3 regions of the Pseudoalteromonas sp. 1_2015MBL_MicDiv genome follow, and region 1 is predicted to be linked to each of the others. Evidence: predicted binding sites of a transcription regulator. Region 1 holds the regulator's gene; each other region holds the start of a gene.
The links. Region 1 encodes FliA, which starts transcription of late flagellar genes. Its sites were predicted from a motif close to CTAAAGNTNNNNNNNNNNNNGCCGATA; they were not measured.
Positions count from the first base shown of each region.

Region 2: the regulator FliA is predicted to act here: its motif matches at 8,596-8,622, upstream of AOR04_RS06610 (VC2046/SO_2500 family protein).
Region 3: the regulator FliA is predicted to act here: its motif matches at 5,056-5,082, upstream of AOR04_RS01360 (DUF5610 domain-containing protein).

Region 1 is NZ_CP012737.1:1,020,786-1,031,209, reverse strand. It holds gene AOR04_RS04590 (ParA family protein) at 1-551, opposite strand, end outside; gene AOR04_RS04585 (flagellar motor protein MotB) at 567-1,520, opposite strand; gene AOR04_RS04580 (flagellar motor protein) at 1,526-2,290, opposite strand; gene AOR04_RS04575 (protein-glutamate methylesterase/protein-glutamine glutaminase) at 2,283-3,413, opposite strand; gene AOR04_RS04570 (chemotaxis protein CheA) at 3,475-5,667, opposite strand; gene AOR04_RS04565 (protein phosphatase CheZ) at 5,683-6,450, opposite strand; gene cheY (chemotaxis response regulator CheY) at 6,468-6,851, opposite strand; gene AOR04_RS04555 (RNA polymerase sigma factor FliA) at 6,892-7,602, opposite strand; gene AOR04_RS04550 (MinD/ParA family ATP-binding protein) at 7,629-8,489, opposite strand; gene flhF (flagellar biosynthesis protein FlhF) at 8,482-9,966, opposite strand; gene flhA (flagellar biosynthesis protein FlhA) at 9,987-10,424, opposite strand, start outside.
Region 2 is NZ_CP012737.1:1,427,527-1,437,950, forward strand. It holds gene hrpA (ATP-dependent RNA helicase HrpA) at 1-3,832, shown strand, start outside; gene AOR04_RS06570 (response regulator) at 3,908-4,288, shown strand; gene AOR04_RS06575 (PilZ domain-containing protein) at 4,297-4,593, shown strand; gene AOR04_RS06580 (class I SAM-dependent methyltransferase) at 4,614-5,804, opposite strand; gene AOR04_RS06585 (HD domain-containing protein) at 5,869-6,600, shown strand; gene AOR04_RS06590 (VOC family protein) at 6,617-7,042, shown strand; gene AOR04_RS06595 (M48 family metallopeptidase) at 7,584-8,282, shown strand; tRNA gene AOR04_RS06600 (tRNA-Tyr) at 8,326-8,410, opposite strand; tRNA gene AOR04_RS06605 (tRNA-Tyr) at 8,460-8,544, opposite strand; gene AOR04_RS06610 (VC2046/SO_2500 family protein) at 8,657-9,184, shown strand; gene AOR04_RS06615 (DUF6172 family protein) at 9,443-9,745, shown strand; gene AOR04_RS06620 (YchJ family protein) at 10,351-10,424, opposite strand, start outside.
Region 3 is NZ_CP012737.1:283,275-293,698, forward strand. It holds gene ccoG (cytochrome c oxidase accessory protein CcoG) at 1-956, shown strand, start outside; gene AOR04_RS01335 (serine/threonine protein kinase) at 1,043-2,017, shown strand; gene AOR04_RS01340 (thiol:disulfide interchange protein DsbA/DsbL) at 2,052-2,675, shown strand; gene AOR04_RS01345 (thiol:disulfide interchange protein DsbA/DsbL) at 2,691-3,329, shown strand; gene AOR04_RS01350 (DUF523 domain-containing protein) at 3,389-3,841, shown strand; gene trmA (tRNA (uridine(54)-C5)-methyltransferase TrmA) at 3,852-4,949, opposite strand; gene AOR04_RS01360 (DUF5610 domain-containing protein) at 5,112-6,251, shown strand; gene murI (glutamate racemase) at 6,317-7,117, shown strand; gene AOR04_RS01370 (RNA recognition motif domain-containing protein) at 7,080-7,559, opposite strand; rRNA gene AOR04_RS01375 (16S ribosomal RNA) at 8,191-9,726, shown strand; tRNA gene AOR04_RS01380 (tRNA-Ile) at 9,803-9,879, shown strand; tRNA gene AOR04_RS01385 (tRNA-Ala) at 9,930-10,005, shown strand; rRNA gene AOR04_RS01390 (23S ribosomal RNA) at 10,312-10,424, shown strand, end outside.

The DNA of each region.
Region 1 (10,424 bases):
ATAGTATATTGATAACTTTTCGCTTGAGAGCTTTGCATTAATTCCATAGTCCGCATCATCCTATCAAGCCCTTTTAGGGCCAAAAACTCGGTTTGTACGGGAACTAAAATACGCTCACTCGCAGCTAATGCATTAACCATTAAAACCCCCAACACCGGCGGGCAATCAAGTATTGCATAGTCATAATATTCACTAATTTTAGCAAGCGTTTTCTTTAGTATTAAACCCATGCCTGTTTTATTACCCATACTTCTATCAAGTGTAGCTATTGCCATAGTAGCGGGTAAAATATCAAGATTCTCAAGAGTTGACGGGCAAAGTGCTTGCAATATTTCTTCACTTTGCATGCTTGTTCCGCGAGCAAAAATATCGTACACACTGACTTCTAAATCTTCAGAGTCGATACCAAAATAATAAGTTAGTGATGCATGGGGATCTGTATCAATAAGCAATACACGTTTGCCCTGTAACGCTAAAATACCGGCTAGGCTAACTGCCGTTGTTGTTTTACCGACCCCGCCTTTTTGATTCGCAACAGTCCAAATCTTCACATTACATCCTAATTGCTATTCATTTCGCGTCGTTATTCGAATCCCACCATGAGGTAAACGAATTATTTTTATTGTATAATCTTCTGATGGTAGTTCCACTTCAGGCTCTGTCTGTACTGCTATATTTTTTTGCTCTAACGATGGACTATCTTTAGGTGGTAAACCATACTTAGAAAGAGCGATTACAACCTTACGGTTTTCAGCTCGACCTTTCTCTGTGTTATTATCAGCAAAAGGAGAATACTGGCCATAACCTTCTATTGCCATTCGTGCAGAATTAATACCCAACGCTTCAAGCTCGACTAAAATTGAGGTTGATCTTGCAACTGAAAGCTCCCAGTTTGAACGAAATATTTCGTTACTAATAACCTCATTATCTGTATAACCGCGCACTCTAATGTAGTTATCGACCGGGTCAATAATATCTTTGACAATTTTTACGACTTGCTTAGCACGCGAATGAGCAACTGAACTACCACTAGAAAATAACATTCCTGAACTCAACTCTATAATGAGCCAATCTTGATTCAATTCAAGACTCGCTTCTCCATCACGAATTTCATCAATGAGTGCTGATTGAAGTTTAGTTAACAAGCTATCTAATGGTTTTCCAAAATATTTTTGTTTAATGTTACTTGTGCCACTTTGACCATCTAATAACTCAGTGCCTTGTTCCTTTTTTTGAATGCTTTCGCCATACAACACCTCTTGTTCCGGCGTTACTCTGTCGGTTAAGATCCCACTCCCATTAACACCGTCACCAACTTGTGAATGTTGGCGCGCAGATTTATCAAAAACCTGCTCGAGCGAATCCGATAATATTTGAAATTTTTCTTCCTTATCTATAGCAATAGCGTACATAACCACAAAAAAGGCAAACATTATCGTCATATAATCTGCATAAGACACAAGCCAACGCTCAGTATGCTGACTTTTAGAGGAAGTGTGACGTAAACGTCGACGTAGCATAATCGTTATTTATCCACTAAATTAGGGCGTTCTACACGATAAGCTTCTAACTTTAATTCAATATTAACAGGGCTTTCGCCTAAACTGATTGCAATAACACCTTCAGCTAACAGTTCGTGATACAACATTTTTTGTTCAACACGTTGTTTTAATTTATTTGCCATCGGTAAAAATAGTAAATTAGCTAAACCGACACCATAAATAGTGGCAATAAATGCTGTCGCGACACCAGCACCCAGCTTTTGCGGATCGGTAATAAATGACATAGCCTGAATAAGACCAAGCACTGCGCCCAAAATCCCTATTGTTGGGCTATACCCGCCCATAGCTTCATAAACGCGTCCTGCCTCTAATAAACGGTCGCGTTCTAATAATAAATCAATTTCAAGTGTATCGCGCAGCTTTTGCTCAGAGCAACCATCAACAAGTAAGCTAAGACCTTTAGCTGCATATGGATCGGGATGAGTTAAGGCCTCATTTTCAAGTGCTAAGTAGCCTTCTTGTCGTGCTTTGTGAGACCAGTGTTTAACTTGTTCGATCGCTTCGTCTACATCATACTTTGGCGAAATAAAAACCCAGTGGCTTATTTTTAGCATTTTTTTAAAAGTACTAGATGATGTTTGCAACATCACAGCGCCAAGCGTACCACCAACTACGATTATAAGTGCTGGTCCATTGAATAACGCAGAGACAACACCGCCTTCTAAAGAATAACCTATCGCTATAGCGCCTAACGCAATAAATAAACCTAATATAGAAAGCTTATCCACAACCAATCTCTTTTTTAATCCTTAGAGCGATATCATCTAGAGCAAGACTTTCACTTGCTAAGCCAGCACTTGCAACCGCCTGTGGCATACCGTAAACAACACAACTTTTTTCGTCTTGTGCCCAAATAGTGGCGCCAGTCTGCTTCAACATTCGAGCACCATCACGCCCATCAGCCCCCATACCTGTAAGAACAATAGCCAGTACGTCACCTTGACAAGCTTTTGCAACGCTTGCAAAAGTCACATCAACACTTGGTTTATATGTTATTCGCTCACTGTTATCTTCAAATACGCGCAATGTTTTTGAAGACCCACGCCCTTCAACCATCATTTGTTGGCCACCTGGAGCCAAGTATGCAGTCCCGGGTTGTAATCGATCCCCTTGTTGAGCTTCCTTTACTTTTATCTGGCATAAACCATTTAAACGCGAAGCAAATGCAGGTGTGAATGCGGCAGGCATATGCTGAATTAATAATATAGGATGCGGGAAATTTGCTGGTAATTGAGTTAATATTGTTTGTAATGCAACGGGTCCGCCAGTCGATGTACCAATAGCAACAAGTTGATATTTTTTACCACTAGCATGAACGGAGGCATTAGAATTCGTACGTTGAAAGCTTCTATCTGGCTGCTTTAACGTTGCCGTGTTCCTTAATGAACTTGGAGTCGCTAATGGCATACTTTGCGGTTTAGCTGGTGTTATGGGCTTGAATGTACGGGGAACTCTTCTTCGACCAATTTCTTTCACTTTAGCTTGTAAAAGCTTTATTGCATCTTCATTGTTACGTGCAATATCTTCGAATTTTTTCGGTAAAAAATCCATTGCTCCGGCATCTAATGCATCAAGCGTTGCCGTTGCACCATCTCGAGTTAGTGAAGAAAACATTAAAATTGGTGTCGGATTACTCGACATTATTTCTTTAACTGCGCTAATACCGTCAAGCACAGGCATTTCTACATCCATTGTAATCATGTCAGGGCGTAGTTCAGCTGTTTTTTCAACAGCTTCTCTGCCATTCACAGCAAAACCTATTACTTTTATATCGCTGTCTTGCTCAAGTATTTCGCTCACTCTGCGGCGAAAAAAGCTAGAATCATCAACAACTAAAACTTTAACGGCCATTTAGCTCTCTTATTAAATTGAAGTGTAGGGCACTTTTACAGTGCACCTACTTTATTTATTATCAGCCCGCGTAATGTTTTAACATATTTGGTACATCTAAAATCAGTGCAATACCACCATCGGAAGTAATTGTAGCACCAGCCATACCGGGTGTTCCTTGTAATAAAGCATCAAGAGGTTTTATTACAACTTCCTCTTGCCCTATTAACGAATCTACGACAAAGCCTACTTGTTGTGTACCAATTTGGACAATAACTACATGACCATGTGCTTTACGCTGAGAGCGGTCAGCGCCTTTAACTAGCCAATGCTCAAGATAAAACAATGGAATTGCTTTTTTGCGCACAATAATTGTCAATTGACTATCAACAACATTCGTTTTAGTTAAATCGAGGTGGAATATTTCGCTAACACCCGCAAGTGGTAATGCAAATGTTTGCTCTCCAACAACAACCATTAAGGTCGGCAAGATAGCGAGAGTTAATGGTACTTTTATCTCTAAAGTAGTCCCAACACCTAACTCTGACTGAATACTTACTGAGCCATTAAGTTGGGTAATTTTGGTTTTAACTACATCCATACCAACGCCACGACCTGAAATATCCGAAATCTCTTCTTTTGTTGAAAAACCAGGTGCAAAAATTAAATTATATGCTTCAGTATCAGAAAGCCGGCTTGCTTGGTCGTGATCAAGAACACCTTTACTAATCGCTATTTTTTTCAGCTTCTCAGCATCCATACCAGCACCATCATCTTTAATGGTAAGTAAAATATGATCGCCTTGCTGAGATGCTGATAACGTAACAGTACCTGTTCTTGGTTTTCCAGCAGCCTCACGAAAATCTGGCATTTCAATACCGTGATCAACAGAGTTACGCACTAAATGCACTAAAGGGTCGGCTAATGCCTCAACCAAATTTTTATCTAAATCAGTCTCTTCACCAACTAATAATAGATTAATGTCTTTATTTAAGCTGCGTGCTAAATCACGAACAACTCGAGGAAATCGGCCAAACACTTTTTTAATTGGTTGCATGCGGGTTTGCATAACCGCACCTTGAATATCAGCAGTAACAACATCTAAGTTAGATATAGCTTTACCCATTGCTTCGCTTTCAGAATTCGTAGCCAAGCTAACTAAGCGGTTACGAACAAGTACCAATTCACCGACCATATTCATAATTTGATCTAAGCGTTTAGTGTCAACACGCACTGTCGTTTCAGCAGTTGGTGCAGTAGCCTTTTTTGGAGCTGCAGCAACTGTTTTTTCAGCAGGTTTTGCAGGTACTGGTTTTGATGCTTCAACTTTTGGTACTGGGGCTGCTTTGGGCTTAGGAACAGCTTGTTTTGCGGCTGGTTTTTCAGCAATCGCAGGAGTGCTTTCTAAAGATTTAGGTGCAGTTCCCTTACCATGAAGTTCATCTAACAGTGATTCAAATTCATCATCACTGATATCATCGTTCGATGAATCTGTATTGTTAGTCGAAGGCGATGGCTTTTGTACATCAGGTGTAACATTACTTTCTTGCGCTGCAACAGAGCCGAAACTGCCAACACCATGAAGCTCGTCTAGTAAATTATCAAACTCATCGTCTGTAATATCACCATTCAAATCATGACTATTTGTGGGGGCTTTTACTGCCGATTCTTGGCTTGTACCATGTAATTCATCAAGTAGGTTTTCAAACTCATCCTCTGTAATTTCATCAATTTGAGAGTCAGTTTCAGATGAAGTTGGACCACTAAACAGCTCATCAAAAGCAAAAGGGTCCGCACCATCAGTACTGGGAGTTTGTGCTTCAGCGGCTTCTTCTTGAGGCTGTTCTACAACAACTTCAGGAGAAGTACCTGATAACTCGTCTTCTGTGGGGGGGAGACCTAACTTATGTAAAACTTCAAGTAGTTGAGGATCCGCAGGTTCTGGTTTATCACGATTTTGAATCGTCGCAAACATTTCATTGATAGTATCAAGTGCTTGTAAGATAACATCCATTAGCTCAGAATTAACAGAACGAACGCCCTGCCTTAACAAGTCGAATACATTTTCTGCGCCGTGACATGCGTCAACAAGCTCAGTCATAGCTAAGAATCCAGCACCGCCTTTTACGGTATGAAAGCCTCTAAATATAGCATTTAGCAACTCGGTATCTTCTGGATTGTTTTCCAGTTCAACTAACTGTTCAGATAAAAGCTCAAGGATTTCTCCTGCTTCTACAAGAAAGTCTTGTAAAATATCTTCATCGACTTCAAACATGCAGTTACTCTCCTCTTAGAAGCCCAAACTTGATAAAAGATCATCGACTTCATCTTGATCAGACACAACATCATTACGTGATTCTTTATCAATAATAGGCCCTTCAGGACCTGCTAATGTTTCTGGGTCAACTGGGTCATCTATTTTTTGTGGTTTTTGGGTGACTGCTTTACTGATATCTTGTTCAGAAAAAGCAGTTAAAAGATGAAGTAAGCTTTCTTCAACTTCCCTAACAAGTTCTATAATTCGGCGAATTACTTGACCTGTCAAATCTTGATAATCTTGGGCCATTAATATGTTAGTCATGAAGCTTTGTAACTCATCAGTTTTATGATGAGAACTGCTCATGAATTTATCAATGCTGTGGCACAGTACTTTAAATTCACCGAGTTCAATTTCACGACTCATTAGACGGTCCCATGTCGGTTTGATATGGGATATTTCATCCGCTAACTGTTGTGCTATCGGTAAACTCGCCTCAACCGCATCCATGGTTTTATTTGCAGCATTTTCTGTCATCTCAATGACATAATTAAGCCGTTTTTTAGCATCAGGTATAGCGTCTTTAGTGAGATCTGTTAGGCGCGTGTCTAGCTCAAAGCCTTTTAAAGCTTCATGTAGTTGACGCGTCAACTTTCCCACTTCGTCAAATATTTCTGACTGCTCTTTAGATGCAGTATCTAAAATTAGTTGATCAGCTTTATCATGTTCGCCATTTTCTAAAAAAGTGACGAGCTGACGAGCTTGTTCTAACGTTATCCGAGGCGCAGCAGGTGCTGGCATAAGCCTTTCCCCTATTATTAACCTAAGCGTTCGAACACTTTTTCTAATTTAGTTTTTAATGTGCCAGCTGTAAATGGTTTTACAATATAGCCATTAACACCAGCTTGAGCCGCTGCTATTATTTGTTCTTTTTTAGCTTCAGCTGTCACCATTAAAACAGGAAGGTGTTTTAATTTATCGTCAGCCCTTATCGCTCTCAAAAGATCAATACCTTGCATTCCTGGCATGTTCCAATCTGTTACCACAAAATCAAAAACTTGATTTTGTAACATGGGTAAGGCTGTAGAGCCGTCATCCGCTTCTTGGACGTTGGTGAAGCCTAAGTCGCGCAATAGATTTTTAATAATACGTCTCATTGTCGAAAAATCATCAACAACAAGAATTTTCATGTTTTTATCCAAAACATCCTCCAGTGAGGTCTTAACCTGTATTTACTTACTACTAGTTTATCCAGTCATTGATTTTTGCTTTTAGCTTAATCATCGCCTGACCATGTATCTGACTTACACGCGATTCACTTACATCGAGTATATGTCCAATTTCTTTTAAATTCATTTCATCGTTATAGTACAAAGAAAGTACCATTGCATCTCGCTCTGGTAATGACTTGATAGCATTTAATAATGATTCATTAAATCGTTCATTTTTAACGTTATTAAACGGTTTGTCTAGCGTTAAATCTTGGCCCGCCGTGGTAATAACATCTTCATCGACCCCGAGGTCTTCGATGCCTAACACTTTACTTGTGTTTACATCATTTAAAATATGATGGTACTCATTTAACGAAATTTCAAGTTTTTCAGCAACTTCTATATCGGTTGGTTCACGATTTAAGCTACTTTCTAATCCAGCAATCGTCTCGGCTACAAGACGGCTTTTTCTATGAACCGACCGAGGAGCCCAGTCACCACGGCGCATTTCATCAAGCATGGCACCGCGAATTCGTATTCCCGCGAACGTTTCAAAACTTGCGCCTTTGGTTGCATCAAAGTTTTTTGATGCTTCAATTAGGCCTATCATACCCGACTGAATTAGGTCATCGAGTTGGACACTTGGAGGCAAACGAGCAATTAAATGGCATGCCACTTTTTTGACTAGCGATGCATGTTTTTCAACAATCACATTTAAATTTTGTGTTGATTGATATCCCATAGCTCTATTTACCAATGTTGTCATAATTAGCCGTTAACTAGCTTCTCAATAAAAAACTCTAAATGTCCTGAAGGTTGGTTAGGTATAGGCCATTTCACTGCTCTTGTCGCCAGTGCTTTAAAGGCAACTGAAGCAGGAGAACTAGGAAAAAGTTCTACAATCACTTTTTGACGGCGAGTTGCCTTTCGCATATTTTCGTCATAAGGGATTGTTGCAACCAACTCCATTGACACATCTAAAAATCGGTCCGTTACTTTTGAAAGTTTTGCAAATAACTCATGACCTTCACGCATACTACGAACCATATTAGCTACAATTTTGAATTTATACACCCCATGCTCACGACTTAACACTTTAATAAGTGCATAAGCATCTGTGATTGAAGTCGGTTCGTCGCACACTACAACCATTACATCTTGAGCAGCACGAGAAAAGCTCAGTACCATATCTGAAATACCCGCAGCGGTATCTACAATTAAGATATCAAATTCGGTATTTAATTCGCTAAAAGCGCGTATAAGGCCTGCATGTTCAGACGGTGATAATTCCACCATACTCTGAGAGCCAGAGGTCGCTGGTACAATTTTAATTCCTGCAGGACCTTCAACTAAAATCTCATCGAGTTCACACTCACCAGAAAGTACATGTGATAAATTACGTTCAACCCGTAATCCGAGCATCACATCACAGTTCGCTAGACCTAAGTCGGCATCAAGTACTAAAACTCGATTACCTTGCTGGCCTAATGCTATTGCCGTGTTAAGTGAAACATTTGTTTTACCTACACCACCCTTGCCACCAGTAACAGCGATAACTTTTACGCCGTTGTTATTGTTTTGACTCATTTTGCGCAGGCCGCTTGCTTGATCTAATACTGTGTTAATCATACATCCCTACTGTGCTCGACGCCACTGCTTGGTGTCGTGAATGTTGTGCTTTTATTCTTTTCAAATACAATTGCTCAGCTTTTTTTACTAGTTTTTCTGCATTTGCAACACGAATGTCTTCTGGAACTCGTTGACCATTAGTAAGATACCCTATTGGAAGGCGATTTTGAATCGCAATACTAATAATCTCACCTAAACTTAAAGATTCATCCAACTTGGTGAAAATACAACCACTTAACTGCACTTTTTTGAAATGTCGTACTGTTTCTTGCAAGACATTTATTTGCGCTGTTGCACTTAATACTAAATAACTACGAATATCAACACGTTGATTGCGCATAAGCGTATTCAATTGCTCTGTTAAACGTAAGTCTCGTTGACTCATACCTGCTGTATCAATTAATACTAGACGTTTATTTCGTAAATGGTATAAAACTTCAGCTAATTCATTAGCATCTTTAACCTGCTTTACTCCACAACCGATAATTCGACCGTATGTTGCAAGTTGCTCATAAGCACCAATTCTGTATGTATCGGTGGTTATTAGCGCCACTTTATCTGCACCGTATTTCTGTGCGCCTAAAGCAGCCAACTTTGCAACTGTTGTCGTTTTCCCCACACCAGTAGGGCCTACCAATGCGTAAACACCACCTTGACGTAGTATTTCATTATTCGTAGTTTGCATCTGGTCTTCGACCATTGTTAACAAAGCCTTCCAACCTTGTTGGCGAGATACGTCATCAGGTACAAAACACGCCATTTGTTCTGCAACTTCTTTATCGATTCCCATACCAACTAAACGGTCAATCATACAAGCACGTGTGGGGTCACGGCGTGCCATATCTTGTTGCATTAAACCTGATACTTGGTGCTCTAGCAATTGACGAATAGCGTTCATTTCTTCACGCATTGACGTCATTTCTTCACTTTCATTATTTTTAACGTGCGCTTGAGGTGTTACAGGGCTATCTAGATCATCAAAATCACGATCTAGGTCATCAAAACCTAAACTATCGGCTTGGGTCTGTGGACGTGTTGGTGCAATATCTTCGCGAGCAAACATATTCGCTGAGCGAGGTTTGACAACGGGCTCTTGATAATTATCGGTCGTTTCAATACCCGATTGAGAAAACATTGATGCTAATTCAGGTGAACGTGGGCGAGGAGATTGACGCTCTAGTAAAGCTTCTAAACTATCTGCAACCCTAGCTTGGGGAGCCGCTTTAGGGCGTTGTGGCTCTGGCTTTACAAAATTATGTATACTGTGTGATTGTGCTGAGTCATCCGCACGCGCTAAAGTATTTTGCGGCTGTGCAACTGATTTAGGGGCCGCTTTTTCATAATCAACTGCGGCTACAATCTCAACGCCATTAGCCAGCTTTTTGTTAGACATAATAACCGCATCAACACCAAGTTCATCTTTCACTTCTTTAAGTGCTGTACGCATATCTTTAGCAAAAAAACGTTTAATTTTCATTATTCAACCCCTTTAAAATCTTATTGTTGGCCTACAGAGCTGACAATTTTTATCTGTCTTTCGTCTGGCACCTCTTGATAAGACATCACCCTTAATCCTGGGATGGTGTACTTAACAAAACGAGATAACACAGTACGTAACATTCCTGACGTTAACAGTATTGAAGGTTCACCGGCCATTTCTTGATTTTGATGCGCTTCATTCAATGACACTTGAAGTCGCTCTGCAAGTCCTGGCTCTATACCGGCACCTTCATCGCCTGCATTTTGTAATGACTGATGCAACATCTGTTCCAACTCAGGCGCCAAGGTTATGACAGGTATTTCAGATGACATTCCAACCGCATCTTGAACAATTAATCTACGCAGAGAAATACGCACTGCAGCCGTTAATACATCAGGGTCTTGGCTACGAGGACCATACTCAACAAGGGTTTGTACAATTGATCGCATATCGCG
Region 2 (10,424 bases), 410 kb from region 1:
ATTCATTTTCAAAAAACGCTTACATGGCGTAAAAAAAATAACCGATGAAAACAAGCATGCCAACGCGCTTGAAAAAATAGCGGCTGATATAACCCGTAGCCAAGAATTACGCGATAAGCGCTTAGCTGGCCTCCCTAAAGTGACTTACCCTGAGCAATTGCCAGTAAGTCAAAAAAAGGAATTAATTAAAGACGCCATTGTAAATAACCAAGTGGTTATTATTGCCGGTGAGACGGGCTCAGGTAAAACAACTCAAATACCTAAAATGTGTTTAGAGCTTGGTCGTGGTGTTGATGGTTTAATAGGGCATACGCAACCACGCCGATTAGCAGCGCGTACCGTGGCTAATCGTATTGCTGAAGAAATGAAGTGTGAACTTGGTCAGCAAGTTGGCTTTAAAATACGTTTTAGCGATCAGGTTTCTAATAATACGTATGTAAAACTGATGACTGACGGTATTTTACTGGCAGAAATTCAGCAAGACCGCTTTTTAAATCAATACGACACTATTATTATTGATGAAGCGCATGAGCGTAGTTTAAACATCGACTTTATTCTAGGCTACTTAAAAAACCTACTTCCAAAACGCCCTGATTTAAAAATAATAATTACTTCAGCGACTATTGATCCTGAGCGTTTTTCAAAGCATTTTGATGATGCGCCTATTATAGAAGTATCGGGTCGTACTTTCCCAGTTGATGTGCGCTACAACCCTATTACTGATATTAATAAAGATGATATGGAAGCGGAGGGCGATCAGCTACAAGGTATTTTTGATGCCGTTGATGAGCTGTGCGCTGAAGGTCCAGGCGATATTCTTATATTTTTAAATGGTGAGCGTGAAATACGCGATACCGCTGATGCACTTAGCAAGCGTAATTTAAAACACACCGATGTATTGCCACTTTATTCGCGTTTATCTAACGCAGAGCAAAACCGTATATTTGCGCCGCATTCTCGTCGCCATATTATTTTATCGACTAACGTAGCCGAAACATCGCTCACTGTGCCGGGTATTCGTTATGTAATAGACCCAGGTACTGCGCGTATAAGTCGCTATAGTTATCGTACAAAAGTACAGCGCTTACCAATAGAGCCTATATCACAAGCAAGCGCTAATCAGCGTATGGGTCGTTGTGGACGTATTGAAGCGGGTATTTGTATTAGGTTGTACTCTGAGGATGATTTTTTATCACGTCCAGAGTTTACCGACCCTGAAATACTGCGTACTAATCTTGCTTCAGTTATTTTGCAAATGTTGGCACTCGGGCTTGGTGATATGGCGCAATTTCCGTTTGTGCAAGCGCCAGATAGCCGTAATATAAGTGATGGTTTATCGTTATTAGAAGAACTACAAGCAGTAAAACCAGACAAACGTGATAACAAAACAAGTTTAACCGCTTCAGGTAGAGAGCTCAGCCGATTACCCGTTGACCCACGTTTAGCAAAAATGGTGCTAACAGCCCATAAACTTGGCGCATTGCGTGAAGTGATTATTATTGTAGCGGCGCTTTCTATTCAAGACCCACGTGAACGCCCACAGGAAAAACGTGCTGCGGCCAATGAAAAGCACGGTCGTTTTGACGACCCAGATTCAGATTTTATTGCTTTTTTAAACTTATGGAATTACCTAGAAGAGCAGCAAAGCGAGCTGACTAACGGCCAATTTAGAAAGCTGTGTCAAAAAGACTTTTTGGCCTATATGCGTCTGCGTGAATGGCAAGATATTGTTTATCAAATAAGTACTGTGTGTAACGAAATGGGCATGAAAGCAACCAGCCAAGCGGCTGATGGCGAGCTTGTGCACAAGGCGTTATTAAGCGGGATGCTAAGCCACATTGGCTTTAAAGATGAAAAACAAATATACAAAGGCGCACGTAATAGTCAGTTTCATATTTTTCCGGGTTCAGGTTTATTTAAAAAGAGCCCTAAATGGATCATGTCAGCAGAGCTGGTAGAAACCAGTAAATTATATGCCCGCACAAATGCAAAAATAGACATTAACTGGGTAGAGCCATTAGCACAACACCTAGTAAAACGTAGTTACACAGAACCTCATTGGGAGAAAAAGCCAGGTGCGGTAATTGCGTTTGAGCAGCAAACTTTGTACGGCCTACTCGTTGTAAACAAACGCCGCTGTGTTTATAGCAACATTGATCCTAAAGTGAGTCGAGAGCTTTTTGTACGCACTGCATTAGTTGAGCAAGAACTGGGCTTAAACGAGCGCTTTTTAGCATTTAACAGTGAGCTAATAGAAGATATTCAAGTTCTGGAAAATAAGTCACGTCGTCGTGATATTTTAGTTGATGAGCAAACGTTATTTGAATTTTACGATAAAAAAATACCCAAAGAAATTAATAACCGCGCTGCATTTTTAAAATGGTATAAAACACAAAAACAACAAAATAAGCATTACTTACACATGACTCGTGAAGAGTTAATGCAGCATGGTGCAAGTAATATAACCGAGTTTGACTACCCTGATACATGGCAGCAAGGCAATATTATATTGCCGCTTGCTTATCATTTTGATCCAGGCCAAGCAGTTGATGGCGTTGCGGTACAAATACCGGTCGCGCTGTTGAATCAAGTACAAGAAAGTGGTTTTGACTGGCACATACCAGCATTTAGGCATGAGCTAATAAGTGGACTTATAAAGTCATTGCCTAAATCGCTTCGTCGTAATTTTGTGCCAGCACCAAACTATGCTGATGCAGTGCTGGCAGCTATTGAGCCAATGCAAGGGAGCTTAATTGATGCATTAACGACGCGTTTATTGAGAATGACAGGTGTAAAAGTTGAACCAGAGGCATGGGATTTAACCGCGCTTGCACCGCATTTAAGATTGCAGTTTGAAGTACGTGATGAACGCGATAAGTTACTTGCTCGTGGACTTGATTTAGCCAAACTTAAAGCAGAGCTGCAAGGTGAAGTAACCGAAACACTCTCTAAAGTAGCCGATAAAGGCATTGAAAAATCAGACCTAACACAATGGGATTTTGGTGAGCTGCCATCTTCATATGTTAAAAAACAAGGTCAATATGAGATAAAAGCATACCCTGCGCTGGTGGATAAAAAATCAGCCGCTGCAGTGGAGCTGTTTGATAACGAAGCAAAAGCACAGCAAGCACATCAACAAGGTTTACGCCGTTTAGTGTTATTAAATGTGCCTTCACCTATTAAGTATTTACAACAAAATTTACCAAATAAAGCAAAGCTGGGTTTGTACTTTAACCCGTTTGGAAAAATAGCCGATTTAATCGATGACTGTATAGCCGCAGGCGTTGATAGCTTATTAGTAAAACACGGCGATATACGCGATGAAAAAGCATTTGAAACAGTAAAAGAGCAAATACGTGGTGAGCTCGGTGATGCTGTCGTATCGATTGCAACACAAGTTGAGCAAGTATTAAGTATTGCTCACGCGCTGCATAAAAAAATGAAAGGACGCGTTGATTTAACCATGATAACGGCGCACGGAGATATAAAATCACAGCTTGAGTCACTTATATTTAAAGGTTTTGTGAGCGCGCATGGCGCAGATAAAATAACGGATTTAATCCGTTACCTAAAAGCTATTCAAAAACGCTTAGAAAAATTACCAGTTGATCCAAACAGAGATAGGTTATGCGTACTTGAACTTGATAAAGTGGCAATTGAATATAAGAAATTAACTAATAAAACACCTAAAGGGTTGCCAATTCCGCAAGAAGTAACCGATATTTTTTGGATGCAGCAAGAACTAAGAGTCTCTTTGTTTGCCCAAACATTAGGAACTCCTTACCCTATTTCATCAAAACGCATTTTAAATGCAATAAAAGAAATAGAATAAAACTTGCATTTTCCATTAAGCTTAGTACCTTAATGGGAGGACTTATTTTTGCTTTGAGAAGGAAACGGCATACCCATGTCCTCATTGATCGAACCTAAAACACGACGGCTGCTAGTCGTCGACGACGAGTATTTTAATTATGAAATTCTTAAAGCAGCACTCACTGCTAAATTTGATGTGAGCTATGCTGATTCAGGTAAAAGTTGTTTAGCATCAGCGGTTGCTAATCCACCTGATATAATTTTACTTGATGTGTGCATGCCAGGACTTGATGGTTACGATACATGTCGTATGCTAAAACATACCCCGGAGACAAAAAATATACCTATTGTTATGGTATCTGGCCTTGAGTCGGAGTTGGAGAAAAAAGCCGGATTTGACGCAGGATGCGACGCTTATGTAGTAAAACCATTTTCAATGAGTGTATTGTTAGAGCAAATTAATACAATAGTGTAGAGGGATTTATGTTCACAGATGACAAACGAAACTTTAGACGTATGCAGGTAAATGCGACTGCAAATTTAACAACAGTGGAGCCAGTAGCTGGCTTGAATTATACGGCAGAGTGTGTTGATTTGAGCGCGACAGGGTTATCATTGCATTTGGATGATTTACTTGAGCCAGATACTATTTTAACAGTTGATATAGCGTCTACTCACCCTAGCATTGCACCGTTAAAAGCAACGGCTAAGGTAATACGTGCCAGCAAAGAAGATGATGGCACAATAACAGCAGGCCTTGAAATCATTCAGTTTAACTAATTAAATTGAATGATTAGATATTAAAAAACCTTACAAATTAAGCCTTTTAAGTAAAAGCCTTCAGGGTAGCTACCCGCAATTGGGTGATCGGCTGCTTGATTTAATCGTTCCATTATAAGTAGATCTTTGCCCGCATCAAGAGCCGCATCAGCAACAACTTTTTGAAATAGGTTTTGCTCCATTAAGCCAGAGCAAGAGAATGTCAGTAATGTTCCACCTGGTTTTAGTATTTGCATGGCAATCATGTTGATGTCTTTATAACCACGACACGCGCCCGTTAGCTGCGCTTTATTATCAGCAAACTTTGGTGGATCCATTACGATGGTATCAAACTGTCTGCCTTCGTCGCGGTATTGACGCAGTAACTTAAAGACATCTTGCTTCACAAAATCAACTTTATTTAAGTCTAAGTTATTATGCTCAACATTACGTTTAGCAGTATCTAACGCTGGTTGCGATACATCAACGTTAGTGACATGCTCACACCCGCCACGCAAAGCGTACAACGAAAATGTACCTGTGTAACTAAAACAGTTAAGTACCGTTTTGTCTTTTGAAAAACGCTCAAGTGCAGCACGGCTATCGCGTTGATCTAAGTAAAATCCGGTTTTATGACCTTCAATTATATCGACTTCAATTTTTAAGCCGTTTTCTTCAATAAGTACAGGTTGTGTTGGCTCATTACCCCAAAGAACACCTTTAATTGGCTCCAAACCTTCTTTTGTACGTACTTCTACGTCTGAGCGCTCGTATATGCTAGAACCTGGAAAAATAGCCATTAACGCGCCAACAATCTCGCCTTTATGACGCTCGGCACCCGCACTTAGTAACTGACAAACTAGTACATTATCAAATTTATCGATTGTAACGCCTGGTAAGTAATCAGACTCAGCTGCACATAATCTAAAGCCTGTTAATCCGCCTTCTTCTATTACTTGGCTCCGTGCTTCTAATGAGCGACGTAAACGGCGTTCAAAAAAGTTTTGATCGATGATTTCTTTTTCGTCAAAGCTCCAAACACGTGCACGAATTTGCGAATGAGGGCTATAAGCAGCAGTTGCTAAAAACTTACCTTCGCTATCGTGAATCGTTACTGTGTCGCCTAATCCAGGTTTACCTTTAATTTTTTTGATGGCTTTTGAAAATAACCAAGGGTGTTTTCTTTTTAATGATTTATCGCGACCAGCTTGTAGGTAAACGGCAGATGACATAAGGCTTCTCAGTAGTAATAAATAAGCGCTGTATTTTAGTCAAGCAGCGGGCAACATACAATGAATGTTTTGCAAGAGGGCTATAAAGCACGGTAAAGTACTAATAATTCACTTATTAATTAGCTTTTGGAACCTGAAAGTGCCTGACGCCGTTTTAAGCCCCGATTTACAAATACTTAATTCACAATGCAGAGAATTTATAACCTCTTTAGTGCATGCCGATGTGGCTCACGATATTACGCATATAGAGCGAGTGGTGCTCGTTGCAATAAAACTATGTAATGCAGAGCAGGCTAATATGTCAGTTGTATTACCTGCAGCGTGGATGCATGACTGTGTGGCGGTGGCTAAAAACCACCCTGATCGTGCAAAAGCCTCTACTATGGCAGCAGATAAGGCACTGGAATTTTTAAAATCGATTGATTATGACGAGTCACTTTTTGATGATATTCATCATGCTATTGCGGCTCATAGCTTTAGCGCAAATATAGAAATTAAAACAGTTGAGGCGCAAATAGTACAAGATGCTGACAGAATGGATGCACTAGGTGCGATTGGGGTGAGTCGATGTATGAAAGTTGGCGGCTCAATTTCTCGGTTATTGTATAACCCAGAAGACCCTTTTTGTATTGAACGAGAAGCTGATGATAAAAAATATACACTTGATCATTTTTTTATAAAACTATTACATATTGCTCAAAGCATGAATACCCCATCAGCTAAAGCAGAAGCGAATAGGCGTACAGTTTACATGCATGAGTTTTTAGAGCAATTAAAGTCAGAAATTGGTGAGTAACGTGGATAATAAAAATATGCCTAAATTGTCAGGTATTGATCATTGCCATTTGAATGTTGAAAATTTATCGAATGCAGTTAAATGGTATGAGCGCGTTTTAGGTTTTAGTATAGTATCCGAACTTGCTTTTTGGAATGAGGACGGACGAGGACCTTTAACGCTCGAGGATGCTAGTTCAACGACTCGTTTAGCACTTTTTGAAGGTGAGGGGCGCAGTAAAGGAATTGCATTTTTGGCAACAGGGGAGCAATTTATACAGTGGCTTAGTCATCTTGAAAGTTTAAATATAAAAGCGGTTCTTGCTGATCATGGTGTAACGTTTTCAATGTATTTTAAAGATGACAGTGGTAATAGCCATGAGATCACATCTCATGATTACTCGTATATAAAACTTTACTATCCATCGGTTAACTTAGGTTCGCATTCATCTAAAAAAAGCTAATGTAGTTAATCCTATAATTCCCATTATATGAATTTATGTGTAAGTTTTTATCATACTGCTATCACTTTGAATAATATCTAATTGGGGTTTATTCGCTGCTTTTTTGTTTCAAGTGAAACTGTATTTTTTAGCAATTATTTGTGCTTGTACAGTTAACATAAGTGCCAGACATGCGCTGTTTTTAGGATTCAACCTAAAGGTAATTTACGTTTTGTCGCTGCACAAATATAGGTGAAAATCGTGATCAGGACGCAGAAGCTTTGCTAGGTTTTTACTTGTTTTCACATGGATGTAAGTCAGTAAGGTAACGCATGAAAAGTTACCGACCCCACTAGGTGACACACCTCACGCAGCGATTAAATCGCTCTTAGATAAAATGAACTTTAATATTGTAAGGTCAGCAAGGCTTGGTCTTCTATTATCGTTTGAAGCAGTTAGATATAAAGTTTTCACTTAGTTATAGACCTGTTTTTTATTATTAATTAGATCCCATACTTAAGCCTATTGGTATAAAATATTAGAAATTTCGTGTTGGTTAAATGTGGTAGAACTGTTGTTTGAGTATCAATTAAAGCGAAGTGCCCGACGTAAGACTGTTGCTATTAAAGTGCACCAACGGTCAATAACCGTTTATGCGCCTCATTATGTTCCTAAAAAACAGTTGGATTTATGGTTGGTTGAGAAACGAGATTGGGTAAATAGCCAACTTGATAAACAGATTAATATTGCAGACTCAAAGCAATATCCACTCGAAACACATAAAATTCTAATTTTCTCAAATCTTATAGACATAACGTTTGAACACGCTTTGCATTCTCAAGTTATAGAGCATGAGAATACATTAAGCGTATTGTGTTCTTCTCGAGTGAGCCATAAAAAATTGAAGTATAAAACATTACTTGAGGCGTATTTAACTGAAAAATTAGGATTATATATTGATATGCGTCTTGCCCACTTTTGTAAACTAATGGAGGAACCTTTACCGAATGATTTACGAATACGTATCTATAAACGTAAATGGGGGAGTTGTAATAGTAAACGTGAGCTTTCGTTTAACTTACTCTTGATTGGAGCCAAAAAATCAATTATAGACTACGTCATAGTCCACGAGTTGGCGCATTTACGTCACTTAGACCACAGTCGTGTATTTTGGCAACGTGTAGCTAAGTTTTATCCGGATCATAAGATAGCATCAGATTGGTTAAAGAATAATGGACAAAGTTTACAGTGGGAATTTTAAAAAATTATTGAAGTTTAAAATATAAGGTATTTTAGAAGAAAAGTGGTGGAGGGAGCTGGATTCGAACCAGCGAAGGCTGAGCCGTCAGATTTACAGTCTGATCCCTTTGGCCGCTCGGGAACCCCTCCACACTAATTTTGTTACACTTGGCCCCACTTAACTTAGCGGTAAGAAAAGTGGTGGAGGGAGCTGGATTCGAACCAGCGAAGGCTGAGCCGTCAGATTTACAGTCTGATCCCTTTGGCCGCTCGGGAACCCCTCCAGTGCAACGGCGCTGATAATAGCAAAACTTATATTTAAGTAAAGAAAAAAGCTAAAGAAAAATGAAATAAAGCCGATAAATATCTATTACCTACAATAATCGGCTAAAGTCTATGCAAATCGACGATTTGTTAATCACAGAGAGTCAACTAAGTACACGGTTGAATAAAAGTGTACACGAACAACGTCGAGGAGAGTTTTCTCTTTTATTGGCAATGTTATCCCACGATGCGCTTGATTTTAGTCAGTTCCATTTTCCAAAAACAGATATTGAAAACCCTATTGTTGAAGAAGAGACACTTCGTAAGCAATTTGGTTCGGGTCCGAAGCAGCCTTTAGCACCTGATGAATTTAATATGTTGATTGGGCAACACAACGCCGCTTTATTATCAAATGTGGGAGAGCATGCAGGTATGAGCGATATTAAGTTACGACACTGCTTAAACCCTGAACCACTTTCAATAAGAAATGATTTAGCTCATATTCCACTCAATGTGCTTGATAATTGTGAGCTAGCTGTGCGCAGACGTATTAAGAACAAAGAGACTCAGCTATCGCATCCGCAAATGGACGTAGCTTCATTCTATGATGGTCTTAATGATGAATCATTACATCAACCGCTTCACTTAGCTACAGCATAATATTGACCTACAAAATAATTTATCTATCTACGATTTCAAATCAGCTTATGTCAGGCCCAGTAAAACAAGCTTTAAATGGTCATTTTTATAATAATGATGGCTAAAAAGAGAGGCTTTGTAGCTATTTATAATGTTAATTGCCTAAAAATTGATTTAGTTTAAAAAAACCATCCAAAAATTTAATGCAATTGCTATAATGATGTCAAATGGTATGACATGAAATGCCGTTATCATTAAACCAAGGTAATTAGGAACGTAATGAAGAAAACATTCACGCTGAATCACGAGAAAATCAAATACCCTCGTATGGTCGATGCTGCAAAGCACGAAGTGAAAAAATATTTGAAAAGAGAACGTAATAAAACGCTACCTGAAGATGCTGATTACTGGGCATTTGACTGTAAGTTTGGTAATACAGCTGAAGATGCTCAAGTAGTGCACGTTGCAGAGATTAGCAATCATATCAGCGACATCGAAAAGCAAGATTTAAAGTCTTTCTACGTAGAGATTTTAGCAAAGCCGGCACAGCGTCAACAAGCTGATTTAGATGACGACGAGTAACTCTTAAATTTTAAGTACTCGTAAAGTAGAGATGGACCCAAGTGGTCCATTTTTGTTATGTGGGTTTTAATATCAATCTGAATAATACTAACCAACCAATCCGCAATCATGCTTAATCAGTTTGAGGGATTAAATCTGACGCTAACGGCGTTAAAAATTTCTGATATAGGACAATTAAATAACGATTTTTTGTCTTGTTATCGACACGATTCTGTTATCTAAAAATAGATCACTTAATTAAAAGAGTTGGTATAAGTATTTGAACAATATAAATTATCTAATAACCCTATAATACCAACCTGCATAAATCTTTGATCAATTTAACGAATTAAATTGCACTATAACGTCGTTAAAATTTTTTATTTAGAACAACTAGATACAAAAACTTTTGCCTAGTTCTAGCGTAATTTTCTTAACGTTAAATAGACCCCATACATAAGCAGATTGGTATAAAATTTTATTTAGAGACGCTGAGTTTTTTGGAAATAAATAACTTTTCGTGTGTATGCGCCACATTAAGTTAAATAATATGTACAAAACTAGAGTACATATCATTTAACTAATTAGTGTGTTTCAAAATACCTGATGCCTGGGTAAGTTGAGGTTTATAGGCTATGGCACTTTTTATACTTTTTAGTACTGCCACATGGGCAATCATCGTTCCTGCCAATTTTTATAT
Region 3 (10,424 bases), 740 kb from region 1:
TTTGGCGTAAAACGGCAAAACATACTAGTTGGGTATTATTTTCGTTATATACCGCTATTTCCTTTGTCGGTTACTTTACGCCGATAAGAGAGTTACTTCCTGATTTTGTAACGTTTAACGTAGGCGGTTATGCATTAGTAAGCATTATATTCTTTGCTGTGTGTACCTATGGCAATGCCGGTTGGATGCGAGAAATTATGTGTTTACACATTTGTCCTTACTCACGTTTTCAATCAGCTATGTTTGATAAAGACACATACACAGTAACGTACGATGAAAGCCGAGGTGAAAGCCGTGGTCCTCGTTCACGTAAAGTAGACCATAAAGATTTAGAACTAGGCGACTGTATAGACTGTAATTTATGTGTTCAAGTATGCCCAACGGGTATTGATATTAGAAATGGGCTACAAGCTGAGTGTATAAACTGTGGCGCGTGTATTGATGCGTGTGATGGCGTAATGGATAAAATGGAATATCCGCGTGGGCTTATTTCATATACGACAGAGCGAAACCTCGAAACACCTGAAAATAAAACTAATCCACTACGCGCTAAAATCATTGGTTACACAGTTATACTTGTTGTGCTTACGGGGGCGCTTGTAGCTAATATCGCACTGCGTAAAACAATGGACTTTGATATCATTCGTGACCGAAACCAATTATATCGTGTCGATTTTGATGGTTTAGTAGAGAACACCTATACATTAAAGGTAATTAACAAGGCGCAGTACGAGCAAACCTTTAATATTAAAGTACAAGGGTTAGATAACTTTAAATATATTGGTAAGCAGTCATTTACAGTGCAGGCAGGGCAATCTCATAATGTGCCATTGTCGCTTGTAATGGATCCTTATGATTTGAAGGCGCCGATGACAGAGTTTAACTTTGTGCTTTCACCGGTAGATGCGCCGGATGAGACAATATCGCAGTCGAGTAACTTTTTTAAAGCGCGATAATCACAACCTACCTTAAATAGGTAAGTTGATATAGCAATTAACAAAAGCGGGTATATAACCCGCTTTTTATTTTATATAAGAAGAGTATGAGTAAATTTAGTTTTATTGACTTAACACCCGACCTAATACTCGATGCAATAGAAAGCGTAGGTGTGTACGCCGAATCTGGTTTATTGGCGCTCAATAGCTATGAAAACAGAGTGTACCAATTTAAAGCCGATGATGGCCTGCGTTACGTAGTGAAGTTTTATCGCCCAGAGCGATGGAGTAAAGAGCAAATTCAAGAAGAGCATGACTTTGCATTTGAACTAGCAGAAGCGGAAGTACCCGTTGTTGCCCCTATTTTATATAATGGGCAAAGCTTGTTTGAACACGAAGGGTATTTGTTTGTGTTGTTTCCAAGTGTAGGCGGGCGTTTATTTGAGGTTGATAATTTAGATCAGCTTGATGTAATGGGGCGATTAATTGGCCGTATGCACCAAGTAGCTAAAACAAAACCTTTTACTTACAGGCCAACAGTTACCTGTGATGAGTATTTGCATACAGCCAAAGTTCATCTTCAAAAAAGTAACTTAGTGCCCATGGGAATAAATACTGCCTTTTATACTATTTTAGATTTAGTGATAGAGCAGGCGCAAAAACAGTATAAAGATGTGCAAAGTATTCGCTTACATGGTGACTGCCACGTTGGTAATATTTTGTGGGCGGGTGATGCGCTAATGTTTGTTGATTTAGATGATAGCCGTCAAGGTCCTGCAATCCAAGATTTATGGATGATGCTCAGTGGCGATAGAGCGACGCAACTGTTACAGTTAGACACCCTTGTAAATGCGTATGAAGAGTTTTGTGATTTTGATCACTCTCAACTCAAATTAATTGAACCGCTGCGAGCAATGCGTATTATCCATTATATGGGATGGGTAGCTAAACGATGGAGCGATCCTGCCTTTGTGCGGAATTTTACATGGTTTGCTGATGACAAATACTGGGAGCAACAAATTTTAGCACTGAAGGAGCAACTTGCAGCACTGCAAGAAGCGCCGTTAAAGTTATTGCCGTAATATTTTATTTAAAGACAAGTACAACGAGATACAAATGCTTAAAAAATTAAAACTAGGCCTACTACTTCTTTGTTTACCATTTGCGGCATTTGCTGCACAATTTGAAGCTGATAATCAATATACAATTATTAATGCAGAGAAAAGTAAAACACCACAAGTGACGGAATTTTTTTCATATTATTGCCCGCATTGCTTTAAGTTTGAACCTGTTGCTCAGGCAATAGAAAAAAGCTTACCAACAGGTGCAACGTTTATTAAAAATCATGTTAACTTTTTAGGTGGTGTTTCACCACAGGCGCAAACCAATCTGAGCTTTGCCTATCTGATTGCCAAAAAACATGGGCAAGAAGATACTATCACAGAGCAAATATTTAAAAGTATTCATGTTCAACGTGCACCATTGACTGAGATGAAAGATTTGAAAAAACTTTTAGAAGTAAATGGCATTGATAGCGAAACGTTTGATAAAGATATGGCAAGCATGCCTATTATTTCAGCTGAGCGTGCATTACAAGATAATCAAAACAAATATTCAAAATTAGGCGCACTTACAGGTGTACCTACTTTTATTGTTAACGATAAATATAAAATTAATATTAATACAATTAAAAGCCAACAACAGTTTGATGAACTAGTTGCGTTTTTATTAGCCTTATAATTTCGGAGCATAATAATGATTAAATTAGTTAAAGCAGGTTTGCTTGCAGTATTACTTCCTATGGCAGCAACAAGCTTTGCAGCAACGTATGAAGAAGGCGTGCATTACGACGTTGTTTCTGAGCGTGCAACTAAAAAGCCAGAAGTTAAAGAGTTTTTCTCATTTTACTGCCCTGCATGTAATAACATGGAGGCACTAATTGGTGAGTTTAAGCCTAAGCTTGATAAAAACGTTAAATTTAAAAAGAGTCATGTTGATTTTGTAGGTGTACGTGATCCAGAAAACCAACAGATGATGAGCCAAGCACTTGCGACAGCTGAAGTATTCCCACAGAAAGATCAGATTATTTCTGCAATCTTTAATCATATCCATACAAAGCGCGCTAAATTTAATGAGCTTGCAGATGTAAAAGATATATTTGTAGCGCAGGGCGTTGATGGTGATAAGTTTGATAAGCTGTTTAAAAGCTTCTCGGTACGTACGCTGAGCTCTAAAATGAAACGCGATCAAGACTACTTTAAAGAAAAAGGCGCACTACGTGGAGTACCTACCTTTATTGTAAATGGTAAGTACAAATTAAACCTAGGTCGTGAGTCGGGTATTACTGAACCAGAAGATATTGGAAAATTAATTAATTACCTAGCTAATAAATAAATTTAACCAAAATAAAAAAAGCTCCTTAAGGAGCTTTTTTACTTTATAAGGATATAGCGATGGAAAAAATATTAGTATCGAGTTGTTTGCTAGGGCAGCCTGTTCGCTACGATGGTAGAGGACACACAATTTTGCATCCACAGCTTAATTTGTGGCAAAAACAAAATAGATTAATTGTGTTTTGTCCTGAGGTCGCTGGTGGGCTTCCTACTCCTAGATCTCCTGCTGAAATAATACAGGGGAGTGTAGTTACTAATTTAGGAGAAGATGTAACAGAGCAGTTTCAAACTGGAGCTAATATAGCGCTAGAACTCTGTAAAAAGAATCAAGTGCGTTTGGCTCTACTTAAAGAATCGAGCCCTTCTTGCGGACGAAATACAATATATGATGGAAAGCATCGCGGAGTAAAAATCGAAGGTCTAGGTTTAACTACAGCATTATTAATAAAAAATGGTATTCAAGTATTTAGTGAAGAGCAAATACCAGCACTTATAAAAGTACTGGCACTTTAATTTTGGCTGGTTATTTGCGTTGTAAGAAAACGCCCGACTCAATGTGATGTGTATATGGGAACTGATCAAATATAGCAAAGCGCTTAACGTTGTGCGTACGTGTTAAGTGATCAAGGTCACGCTCAAGGGTTTCAGGGTTACACGATATATAAATTATGCTTTCGTAGTTAGCCACTAAGTCACATGTTAATTCATCCATGCCCGCGCGCGGTGGATCAACTAATATGGTTTGGCAGTCATAGCTTTTAAGGTCAATACCATCTAAACGAGAGAAAGTACGCTCGCCATTCATTGCTTGAGTAAACTCTTCACTCGACATACGAATAATATCTAAGTTCTCTACGTTATTTTTAGCAATATTGTATTGAGCAGAATGAACAGATGATTTTGATATTTCTGTTGCTAATACTTTATTAAAACAGCCCGCTAACGCAATTGAAAAGTTACCGTTACCGCAATACAGCTCTAATAAATCATTTTTAAGTGGTTTACATAAATCTTGCGCCCACTCCAGCATATTAATATTTACTTTTGCATTAGGCTGAGTAAAGCTATTTTCTACTTGTTGATATATAAGCTCTTGACCATTAACTGTTAAACGTTCAGTTACAAAGTCATCACCTAGTACTTCTTTTTGTTTGCGAGCACGGCCTATAAAGTCAATTTTGTATTTACTGCTAAGCTTTTCTTTAAGTGCTTTAATTTCACTTAACCATTCATCATCCAGTGGTTTGTGATAAAGCAAGCTTACTAAAATTTCACCGCTTAGCGTTGATAGGTAATCGATTTGAAATAACTTACGGCGTAATATTTCACAAGGCTTGAGGCTTTCAATCATCACTTGCATTATTTCACCTACTAAAGGTGCTGCTGGATCAAATGTATCAACACGGATTTTTTCTTTTGTTTGTTGATCAAACATAATGTGAAACAGATCGTCACCGTCGTGCCATACTCTAAATTCAGCACGTTGGCGGTAGTTAGTTGGCTCTGAGCTAAATACTTCTAGTTGCTCCACACCAAAACGTTGAAACTGCGCACTAATACGCTGCTCTTTTTCACTTAACTGCGCTTGGTACTGTGTGGTATCTATTTTAATAACTGCCATTAACGCTACTACCTTATCTAAGATCTGTTTATCGGCGCTATTGTAGGGAGCGCTGCGTATTTGTCTAGTTTTGGCTAGCATTTATGCTGTTTTATTGCACATTGTACTTTAGTTTTTATTGTTATAGCCGATAATAAATTACGCACGCTTAGGAGATGTAACATGAAAATAGGTAACTATGGCTTCACGCCAAACAACAACATTAATAAATTCAATAATAAAGCAGATATACAGCAACCTACTATTCAATCTCCCCAAGATAGTTACCAGCAACGTGGCAAAGAATTAGCTGCAAAAGTGCTTGGCGATAAAATGGCTGAGCAGCTTGGATTGCCTATCGCAGAAAAAAAAGCAGACAAACCACTATTTGATTTTGATGAAATCGTAAAAAACGTACTCGATTTTGTCAGCGGCGCTGTAAATAAAGCAAAAGCTAATGGCGCTAATGATGAAAATCTTAAAGACATGTTAGGCGACGCGCGCAAAGGAGTCCAAATAGGGATTGACGACGCTGTTGATGAACTCAAAGGTACAGGTGTATTTAATGACGAAATGGAAGAGGGCATCAATAAGTCCAAAGAGGGAATTTACAATGGGCTTGATAAATTTGAAGAGTCGCTATTTAATCCACAACCTGCCAGCGTAAATATAAGTCAGGCTCAATATGTCAGTATGACTAGCAATGCAGAGTATAAATTCACTACCGCAGAAGGCGATGAGGTAAGTATTAGCTTTGCGGATGCATTTGAATCTCAATCGGCGAGTGGCTATCAGAGAAACAGTGATAGTGAATCGTTTGCAAGCTCATCATCGCAATATCGACAGGTATCATTTTCGATGTCGGTTAATGGTGACTTAAATGAGCAAGAGCAAGAAGCGATTAATGCGATGATGGAAGACTTACAAGATTTAAGTAAAACCTTTTTTGGTGGTGATTTAGATGAAGCATTTGAACAAGCACAAGAGCTGAGTTTAGACAGCGATCAGCTGGTGGCTTTTTCTATGGATTTACGCCAAACAAAAACAATAGCCACAGTTAAAAGTTACGAAGAATATAAACCAGCACCAGAAAAACAAGTAGCAGAGGGTTTAGCCCCTTTTAATGACGACCTTAAAAGTGCTTTTGAAAAAGCGGGTGAACTTGGATTACAAAATCAACTAGCTGGCATTCTACAATGGTTAAATCAAGATCAGGAACAAATAGATAAGTTAGTAGATTACACAAAGTCTATGTTCGAAAACCTTAATCAATTAAATTCAGCGGCCGATGATCTTGCCGATTTAGAAACCACACAAAGCTAAACTACTTTCTTTTATAAATACCTCATGGCAAACTGCCGTTCTTAAAGTAAAGTGGGAACGGTAGTTTGTCAGCGCATATAATGGTCTTTGATTCAGGTATTGGTGGAACTACCGTACTTGAACATATAAAGCAAAGTATCCCCAATGCTCAGTACAGCTATTTTATGGATAATGCATTCCTACCTTATGGTGCTCAATCCCAACAAACAATAATCAACCGATTGTGCTCACTTATTCATTTCATCAAAGCCAACACGCTTGACGTTGATTTAATAGTAATAGCGTGTAATACGGCTTCTACATCTGCACTTAGTGCTGTTCGCCAAGTGACAGATATTCCTATAGTAGGTGTTGTGCCAGCAATAAAGCCTGCCGCAGAATTAACACGCTCAAATCATATTGGCTTATTAGCCACACCAGCCACGGTCGCCAGTTCATACACTAAAACATTAATTGCTGAACATGCACGTAATGTAATCGTTAATCTATATAGCAGTGTGGAGTTAGTCACATTAGCTGAGCAACACTTTTTTACAGACTATTTAGATACAAACAAGTTGCACCAAGTGCTTGATGGCCTAAATATAGATAAAGCTATAGATGTACTTGTACTAGGGTGTACGCACTTTCCGATATTAGTAGAGCCGATTAGTCAGTATTTTGAAGGGAATGTAAAATTACTTGATTCAGGTGTAGCGATAGCAAACAGAGTCAACTACCTACTTAACCAACTTAACCTATGTGTGAATAAGCGAACAGACATAAAAAAGCCGCTGCAATATTATGCAACGGCTGATGTGTTTAGCAATAAGCTAGCGGTAAAGCTAGTTACACTGACTGATCCGTCTCAGTACGTAGAGCATTAGAATCGTCTTCTTGTTTTTGTTTTGCTTCACGTACTTTTAAAGTACGTTGTTGGAACTCGCTATCGTTCAAGTTAGCAATTGCATTGTCTGCATCAGCTTGTGCCATTTCAACAAAACCAAAACCACGACGCTTGCCAGTATTTTTATCCTTTAATAAACGAACATTGAATACTTTGCCTTGTTCTTCAAATAATGCACGAACAACACCTTCATTTGCGCGGTAAGGAAGGTTACCAACATAGAGAGTCTTTGTTTTTACTTCGGCTTCTTCAGTTACATCAGACGACATTGCTGCAATAACAAGTGCGCCTACTAACAAACCAACACCAAATAGAAGCGCAGGGTCTAGTGCCAGGCTTGCTAAAGCAAACTTAACAACAACAAAACCAACTACAGCAAGAATAACAGAGAAGATAAAAGCTTTTTGATCGGGTAATTTCATTTTAGATCTACCAATAAACAGGAAATAAACATTAATTTAACATTGTGAACTTGCTATCTTAACGTCTTAATTGAACATAGCAATGATATTTGTATTAAATAATAAAGAAGAGCACAAAAAAACATCGTTTTACTAAGGTTTTAATATGATTTCACTCGGTTCTGTTCTATTTTTGTTCGAACAGTAAAAAGATCTAAAAAAAGGGTTGATCTGTTTTCGGATCTCCCTATAATGCGACCCCACTGAGACGGGAAACGCCGAAGCATAGCAAGGCACGAACTAATCAGAGAGTTAAATAAAACTTCGGTTTTAAATCTTCTAAAAAGAAAGTTTAAAACAAAGTATTGACTCGAAAAATAAAGGGTGTATTATTCGCATCCCTTGAGACGCTAAAGCGACTCAAAATGTTCTTTAACAATATAAAGCAATCATCTGTGTGGGCACTCGTACAGATTGAGTTCTAACAGCCAAGCTTAGTTCGCTAAGTAAGGCAAACAAATTAGAGTCTCAATTGAAAACTGAGTGACCAACAGAATAGTTATTTCGGTAATTATTCGGCACAGTCAATTCAATATCGAAAGATATTAAAAAATTCAGAATTCATTGAGCTGTCGAAAGACATAAAACTTTTTAATTGAAGAGTTTGATCATGGCTCAGATTGAACGCTGGCGGCAGGCCTAACACATGCAAGTCGAGCGGTAACAGAGAGTAGCTTGCTACTTTGCTGACGAGCGGCGGACGGGTGAGTAATGCTTGGGAACATGCCTTGAGGTGGGGGACAACAGTTGGAAACGACTGCTAATACCGCATAATGTCTACGGACCAAAGGGGGCTTCGGCTCTCGCCTTTAGATTGGCCCAAGTGGGATTAGCTAGTTGGTGAGGTAATGGCTCACCAAGGCGACGATCCCTAGCTGGTTTGAGAGGATGATCAGCCACACTGGGACTGAGACACGGCCCAGACTCCTACGGGAGGCAGCAGTGGGGAATATTGCACAATGGGCGCAAGCCTGATGCAGCCATGCCGCGTGTGTGAAGAAGGCCTTCGGGTTGTAAAGCACTTTCAGTCAGGAGGAAAGGTTAACGGTTAATACCCGTTAGCTGTGACGTTACTGACAGAAGAAGCACCGGCTAACTCCGTGCCAGCAGCCGCGGTAATACGGAGGGTGCGAGCGTTAATCGGAATTACTGGGCGTAAAGCGTACGCAGGCGGTTTGTTAAGCGAGATGTGAAAGCCCCGGGCTCAACCTGGGAACTGCATTTCGAACTGGCAAACTAGAGTGTGATAGAGGGTGGTAGAATTTCAGGTGTAGCGGTGAAATGCGTAGAGATCTGAAGGAATACCGATGGCGAAGGCAGCCACCTGGGTCAACACTGACGCTCATGTACGAAAGCGTGGGGAGCAAACGGGATTAGATACCCCGGTAGTCCACGCCGTAAACGATGTCTACTAGAAGCTCGGAGCCTCGGTTCTGTTTTTCAAAGCTAACGCATTAAGTAGACCGCCTGGGGAGTACGGCCGCAAGGTTAAAACTCAAATGAATTGACGGGGGCCCGCACAAGCGGTGGAGCATGTGGTTTAATTCGATGCAACGCGAAGAACCTTACCTACACTTGACATACAGAGAACTTACCAGAGATGGTTTGGTGCCTTCGGGAACTCTGATACAGGTGCTGCATGGCTGTCGTCAGCTCGTGTTGTGAGATGTTGGGTTAAGTCCCGCAACGAGCGCAACCCCTATCCTTAGTTGCTAGCAGGTAATGCTGAGAACTCTAAGGAGACTGCCGGTGATAAACCGGAGGAAGGTGGGGACGACGTCAAGTCATCATGGCCCTTACGTGTAGGGCTACACACGTGCTACAATGGCGCATACAGAGTGCTGCGAACCTGCGAAGGTAAGCGAATCACTTAAAGTGCGTCGTAGTCCGGATTGGAGTCTGCAACTCGACTCCATGAAGTCGGAATCGCTAGTAATCGCGTATCAGAATGACGCGGTGAATACGTTCCCGGGCCTTGTACACACCGCCCGTCACACCATGGGAGTGGGTTGCTCCAGAAGTAGATAGTCTAACCCTCGGGAGGACGTTTACCACGGAGTGATTCATGACTGGGGTGAAGTCGTAACAAGGTAGCCCTAGGGGAACCTGGGGCTGGATCACCTCCTTATACGATTTAGAACTTATTTGTTCGTAGTGTCCACACAGATGATTGTTATTGTAAAGAGAACAACACTTATTGTTTTGGGTCTGTAGCTCAGCTGGTTAGAGCGCACCCCTGATAAGGGTGAGGTCGGTAGTTCAAATCTACTCAGACCCACCACTTCTTGTCTAATCAAGAAGATGGTTAAAACAGTAAGTACCAGCATATGTGGGGCTATAGCTCAGCTGGGAGAGCGCCTGCCTTGCACGCAGGAGGTCAGCAGTTCGATCCTGCTTAGCTCCACCACTTTTACTTCTTAAAAATAAATATTCTTTATCGGGCCATTAACCGCCTGAGAATAGAGTGTGTTTAATTTTGAGAGGTTTTTGTATCTCTTGCTCTTTAAAAATTTGGAAAAGCTGATAATAAAATTCTGATGAATACATTGTATTTATCAAGAGTTTTCAAAAGTAAAAAAACAATGGTAGCAGTACCATTGAGTGCCATTTAGTTAACTCTTATGAGTTGATTGATTGGTATCTACTTTAGTATTCAATATTAACTTCTGGCGAAGTTAAACTGTCACAAAACAAAGACCCGTTTGGGTTGTATGGTTAAGTGACTAAGCGTACACGGTGGATGCCTTGGCAGTTGGAGGCGATGAAGGACGTATTAACTTGCGATAAGCCTAGTCAAGCTAGTAAAAAGCGCTTGAGACTAGGATT